DNA from 2 places in the Bradyrhizobium sp. NC92 genome. Region 2 is predicted to be linked to the other one. Evidence: riboswitches for the same ligand, from Rfam matches in the RefSeq annotation. Region 2 holds a riboswitch; the other holds the start of a gene.
The links. A riboswitch is a leader RNA that binds a small molecule or an ion and turns the genes downstream of it on or off. The one in region 2 is predicted to bind S-adenosylmethionine.
Positions count from the first base shown of each region.

Region 1: another riboswitch for S-adenosylmethionine. It lies ahead of N2602_RS36490 (homoserine O-acetyltransferase); the one in region 2 lies ahead of N2602_RS37460 (O-succinylhomoserine sulfhydrylase).

Region 1 is NZ_CP104171.1:7,851,756-7,855,141, forward strand. It holds gene metW (methionine biosynthesis protein MetW) at 1-626, opposite strand, end outside; gene N2602_RS36490 (homoserine O-acetyltransferase) at 629-1,831, opposite strand; SAM riboswitch at 1,925-2,004, opposite strand; gene N2602_RS36495 (chorismate mutase) at 2,161-3,009, shown strand; gene hisC (histidinol-phosphate transaminase) at 3,043-3,386, shown strand, end outside.
Region 2 is NZ_CP104171.1:8,054,018-8,057,403, reverse strand. It holds gene N2602_RS37460 (O-succinylhomoserine sulfhydrylase) at 78-1,265, opposite strand; SAM riboswitch at 1,342-1,421, opposite strand; gene N2602_RS37455 (2'-deoxycytidine 5'-triphosphate deaminase) at 1,502-2,638, shown strand; gene N2602_RS37450 (PAS domain S-box protein) at 2,870-3,283, shown strand.

The DNA.
Region 1 (3,386 bases), 200 kb from region 2:
TGCTCGCCGAACATGTTCCACACCCACCAGGGCAGGTTCAGCGGCACCGGGCGGCCGTAGAGATCGAGCGCGACCGAGCGCTCCATCTTGACGTTGATCTCGTCGCAGAGCTGCACGAAATCCTTGATGGTGCAGAAATGGATGTTGGCGGTGTCGTACCAGGTCGCCGGCAGATTCTCCGTGCGCGGCATGTGGCCGCCGATCAGGAGCTGGAGCCGCATCTTCCAGAACCCGAAATTCGGGAACGAGACGATGGCGCGGCGGCCGATGCGCAGCAGATTCTCCAGCACGACCTTCGGCTGCCGCGTCGCCTGCAGCGTCTGCGACAGGATCACGTAGTCGAAGGCATCGTCGGGATAATTGACGAGATCGGTATCGGCATCACCCTGCACCACCGCGAGCCCCTTGGCGACGCAGCGGTTGACGCCCTCGCGGGACAGCTCGATGCCGCGGCCGTCGATGCCGCGGGTCTCCAGCAGCTGAAGCAGATCGCCGTCGCCGCAGCCGACGTCGAGCACCTTCGAGCCCGGCTTGACCATCTCGGCGACCAGCAGATGATCGGCGCGAAACTGGCCGGACGGCGCGGCCGCAACGCCGTTCAGCGGCAGCACTTCCTGGACGGACATCGCTAGCGGTCCTCGAGGCTGAGCCCGCGGGCCTTGCCTGCCGATTGCAGGAAGGCGCGGGAGATGTCGAAGAATTCGGGCACGTCGAGCAGGAAGGCGTCATGGCCGCGATCGGTCTCGATCTCGGCGAACGACACCCGCGCGCTTGAGGCGTTCAGCGCGTGCACCAGCGCGCGCGATTCCGAGGTCGGGAACAGCCAGTCGCTGGTGAAGGAGACCACGCAGAAGCGGGTCTTGATGTCGGCGAAGGCCTTGGCCAGCACGCCGCCATGATCGGCGGCGATGTCGAAATAGTCCATCGCCCGCGTCAGATAGAGATAGGAATTGGCGTCGAAGCGCTCGACGAAGGACGAACCCTGGTAACGCAGATAGGATTCCACCTGGAAGTCGGCGTCGAACGAGAAGGTCGGCAGCTCGCGATCCTGCATGCGCCGGCCGAACTTGCGATGCAGCGCCGCGTCCGAGAGATAGGTGATGTGCGCCGCCATCCGCGCCACCGCGAGCCCGCGATGCGGATGGATGCCGCGATCGGCATAGCCGCCACCGTGCCAGTCGGGGTCGGCCATCACGGCCTGGCGGCCGAGCTCGTGGAAGGCGATGTTCTGCGCCGAGTGCCGCGTCGCGCAGGCAATCGCCAGCGCAGAAAACACACGCTCAGGATAGGCCGCGGTCCATTGCAGCACCTGCATGCCGCCCATCGAGCCGCCGACGACCGCAAACAGCGTGTCGATGCCAAGCCGGTCGATCAGCATCGCCTGCGCGCGCACCATGTCGGGGATGGTGATGACGGGGAAATCCAGGCCCCAGACCTTGCCGGTGGCGGGATTGATCGACGCCGGCCCGGTCGAGCCCATGCAGCCGCCGATCACGTTGGAGCAGATGATGAAGTAGTGCTTGGGATCGATGGGGCGGCCGGGGCCGACCAGCGTCTCCCACCAGCCCGGCTTGCCGGTGACGGGATGCACGTTGGCGACATGCTGGTCGCCGGTCAGCGCATGGCAGATCAGCACGGCATTGGAGCGATCGGCGTTGAGCTCGCCATAGGTCTGGTAGGCGATCTGGAACGGGGTGAGATCGACGCCGCAATCGAGCCGCAGCGGCTGCTCGGTGCCGAAATGCGCAATCAGCGAGCTTGGATGGTCCACCTCATGCGACCGCTCGTCGGCGCTGATCGCAGGACTCGGTATCGACTTGACGCTACCCATCTCGGACATGACCTCGTTTGCGACTGGCTGCTCGAGCGCGCCGCTGACATCAGGCCATGAAAAACCCGGCCTGAACGATAGGTTCGGCCGGGATCGGAAGCGTCCCCGGCCTGTTTAGCGAGTTTTTTAACGTGGCTGCAAGCCGGCCGGCTCAAATGACCACGGAACGGGCAAAAGCTACCGTCTTGGGCGGTTTTCGTCAAGTCGCGGCCCGGATCGGCCCAATTCGCCTCAGTCGCGTCGCCCGCAAAGCACGTCATTTCTCTTTGCTTTCGCCGCCACGACTGCCTAATCAGGACATCCCCCATCGGAACGATCGACGACCAGACATGTCCCAACGCCCGCCCGCGCCACCATCGCTGCAGGAACTGCGCAAGGAGATCGACGCGATCGACGAGGGCATGCATCGCCTCCTCATGCAGCGCGGCGACATCATCGACCGGCTGATCCAGGTGAAGCAGACCCAGGAGGTCGGCTCGGCGTTCCGCCCCGCGCGCGAGGCTTCCATGATGCGCGAGATCGTGCAGCGTCATCGCGGCATCCTGCCGCTCGACACGGTCGAGAGCATCTGGCGCGTCATCATCTCGACCTTCACCTATGTGCAGGCGCCGTTCTCCGTGCATGCCGACATCTCGGTGAGCGAACCGGCGATGCGCGATTCCGTGCGCTTCCATTTCGGCTTCACGGTGCCTTACGTCGCGCATTTCAGCGCGCAGGCCGCGGTCGAGGCGGTGGCGAAATCCAAGGGCGACCTGGCGCTGGTCTCGGCGACCTCGAGCCGCACGCCGTGGTGGCTGGAGCTGGAAGCCGACGGCGCGCCCAAGATCATCGCACGGATGCCCTTCGTCGAGCGTGCCGACCATCCGGCCTCGCTGCCGGTGTTCGCGATCTCGCGCGTCGCCGACAGCGCCCTGGTGACAGAGGTCGAGACCTTCAGCGTGCGCGTCTCCGGATGGAACGCCGAGGTCGCCCGCGCGCTGTCGCCGCTCGCCGAGATCGTTGCGGTGCCCGATACCGCCTTCGACGGCGCGGCGCTGCTGGTCTCGGTCACCAGCGCGACCAGCATCGACAAAATCAGGGCTGCCCTGATCGAGGCGGGGGCCTCGGTTCGCTCTGTGGCCCTCGTCGGCAGCCACGCAACGCGCTATACGGTGCCCCCGACCGGGCCGAAATCGTAAATCGCGAGCCGCCCAGCCTATCCGGAGTCCAAGATGTCCCGCCCCGTGCCGAATCCCGGCATTCTCGATATTGCGCCCTACACGCCCGGCAAGAGCCCGGTGCCGGAGCCGGGCCGCAAGGTGTTCAAGCTCTCCGCCAACGAGACGCCGTTCGGGCCCTCGCCCAAGGCGATCGAGGCGTTCAAGCGCGTGGCGGACCATCTGGAAGACTATCCGGAAGGCACCTCGCGTGTGCTGCGCGAGGCGATCGGCCGCTCGTTCGGGCTCGACCCCAACCGCATCATCTGCGGCGCCGGCTCGGACGAGATCCTCAATCTGCTCGCGCACACCTATCTCAGCCAAGGCGACGAGGCGATCTCCACCACGCACGGCTTCCT
Region 2 (3,386 bases):
GCGCCGTGCCCACCATCTCGTCATTGTAGTCGAGAATGGTGGGCACGCTTCGCTTTGCCCACCCTACGAAGCTTCCCTCACGCCTTCTCCAGCGCCGCGGTGAGATCCTCGATCAGGTCATCGGCGTGCTCGAGCCCCGCCGAAAAGCGAATGAAACCCTCGCTGATGCCGAGCGCGGCGCGGTCTTCCGGCTTCAGGCGCTGATGCGTCGTGGTCGCCGGATGCGTGACGAGGCTCTTGGCGTCGCCGAGATTGTTCGAGATCTTGGCAAGCTTCAATTCGTTGAGCACGCGGAACGCCGCCGCCTTGCCGCCCTTCACCTCGAAGCCGACCAGCGTCGAGCCGCCGCGCATCTGCTTCTTCACCAGCGCCGCCTGCGGATGATCGGCGCGGCCGGGATAGACCAGCCGCGAGATCTTGGGATGGCTCGCCAGCACCTCGGCGATGCGCGCGGCCGTGTCGGTCTGCGCGCGCACGCGCACGCCGAGCGTCTCCAGGCCCTTGAGCAGGACCCAGGCATTGAACGGCGAGATCGACGGGCCGGTCTGGCGCATGAAATTGTGGATGTGCTCGGCGATGAAGGCTTCCGAGGACAGGATGATGCCGCCGAGACAGCGGCCCTGGCCGTCGATGTGCTTGGTCGCGGAGTAGACGACGACGTCGGCGCCGAGCGCGAGCGGGCTCTGCCAGATCGGCGTCGCAAACACGTTGTCGACGACGAGCCGCGCGCCACCCTTGTGCGCGATCTCGGCAATCGAGGGAATGTCGAGTACGTCCAGCGTCGGGTTGGTCGGGCTCTCCAGGAAGAACGTCTTGGTGTTGCGCTTCACCGCGCGCTGCCATTCATCGAGATTGGCACCGTCGACCAGCGTGGTCTCGATGCCGTAGCGCGGCAACAGGTCCTGGACGACGTAGAGGCACGAGCCGAACAGCGCGCGGGAGGCGACGACGTGATCGCCGGCCTTGAGCGGCGCCAGGATCGCGGTCGTCACCGCCGCCATGCCGGTTGCCGCCGAGCGCGCGGCCTCAGCGCCTTCGAGCTCGATCATGCGGCGCTCGAACATCGCAATGGTCGGGTTGGAATAGCGCGAATAGATGAAGCCGGGATCCTCGCCCTTGAACCGCGCCTCGCACTCCTCCGCGCTGGCGTAGACATAGCCTTGCGTCAGGAACAGCGCCTCCGACGTCTCGCCATATTGCGAGCGAAGGGTGCCGGAATGGACCAGGCGGGTTTCGGGACGGTAAGTGGCAGACGACTTCGACATAGGACCCTCTCCGACATGACCGTCGAGGCGAAAACGGTCACAAAAAAACCGGCCTGGATGTCTCCACGGGCCGGGATCACAGAGGTCCCCGGCCTGTTTAGCGACTTATTTAACGTGGCTGCAAGCCGGCCGGCTCAAATCACCACGGGATAAGTGATGCTCATATTCCGCAATGCCCTTTCCGTCAAGGCGTCCATCGGATAGCCGTAAAAGACTTGTATTTCCGGCATGTCCGGATGCGTTTGACCCCTGATGAGGACCCCCGGTTGACGTTCACGGTCGCCGCCGACGCCAATGGTATCCTGCCCGACCGCATGATCGCGGCGATGGCGGAAGAAGGTCTCATCCTGCCCGCCTACGACTTCGTCGAGAGCCAGATCCAGCCGGCGAGCCTCGATCTGCGCCTTGGCGACATCGCCTATCGCGTCCGTGCCAGCTTCCTCCCCGGGCCCGGCGCCACGGTGGCCGAGCGCATCGACGAGTTGAAGCTGCACGAGTTCAGCCTCGCCGACGGCGCGGTGCTCGAGACCAATTGCGTCTACATCGTGCCGCTGCTCGAAAGCCTCGCGCTGCCGCCGGAGATCGTCGCTGCCGCCAATCCGAAGAGCTCGACCGGCCGGCTCGACGTCTTCACCCGCGTGATCGCCGACGGCACCCGCCGCTTCGACATGATCGGCACCGGTTATCACGGCCCGCTCTATGCCGAGATCAGTCCGAAGACGTTTCCGGTGCTGGTGCGCGAGGGCTCGCGCCTCAGCCAGGTGCGCTTTCGCACCGGCGATGCCATCCTCAATCCCGACGAGCTCGATGCGCTGCATGCTAGCGAGCGCCTCGTCGACATCGACGATGCGGACCTGTCCGGCGGCGTTGCCGTCTCGGTCGATCTGTCGGGCGAGAAGGCGAGCGGCTTCGTCGGCTACCGCGCCAAGCGCCACACCGGCGTCGTCGACGTCGACCGCCGCGCCGGCTACGCGGTGGAGGATTTCTGGGAGCCGATCTCGGCGCGCCCCGACGGCAGCCTGATCCTCGACCCCGGCGAGTTCTACATCCTCGCCTCCAAGGAAGCGGTGCAGGTGCCGCCCGACTACGCCGCGGAGATGGTGCCGTTCGATCCCTTGGTCGGCGAATTCCGCGTGCACTATGCCGGCTTCTTCGATCCCGGCTTCGGCTATGCCGGCGCGGGCGGGCAGGGCGCCCGCGCGGTGCTCGAAGTGCGCTCGCGCGAGGTGCCGTTCATCCTCGAGCACGGCCAGATCGTCGGCCGCCTCGTCTACGAGAAGATGCTGGCGCGCCCCGACGCCATGTACGGCCAGCGCATCGGTTCCAACTACCAGGCGCAAGGCCTCAAACTATCGAAGCATTTTCGGGTGTAGCTGCACACTCTACTGTCATGCCCCGGCTTGCCGACTTCGCTGAAGCTTCGCCGGCCGAGCACCCTCTGGCCCGGCGTAGCCTAGCGGAGCCGGGACCGGGGCATCCAGTGCGCCGCGGCCTCCCGATTTGATCACTTCTGCCTCGGAGTACTGGATCGCCCGATCGAGTCGGGCGATGACACCGAATGTGTGTCAGCGAACTGAAATCCGGCTGCTTGCGATGGTGGCGACATGACAAACTCCTCCGATCTCGACGCACAGATCATCAACGACGCCGCGGACGCGCTGATCTATTCCGATCGCTCCGGCACGATCACGCGCTGGAATCGCGCATCGACCGCGCTGTTCGGCTTCTCCGCCGACGAAGCGCTCGGCCAGAATCTCGATCTGATCATTCCCGAACATCTGCGCGCCGCGCACTGGAAAGCCTTCGACGCCGCGCTCGCCAGCGGCACCATGAAGCTTGCGGGCAGGCCGACGCTGACCCGCGCGCTGCACAAGAGCGGGCGCAAGCTCTACATCGAGATGACCTTCGCGCTGGTGCGGGACAGAGATGGTGCCGTGCAGGGATCGGTGGCGATGGCGCGCGACGTCACGGAGCGCGTCGAGCGCGAACGGGCGGCCAAGGCGGCGCTAAATTCGTGATGCGGAATTGACGGAACGCCGTGCAGGGAGGCCTGCACGCGCGTCATGTTGCCTGTCACCGGCCGCGGTGACACACTCGATCAAAACCATGATCGGGGAGCGA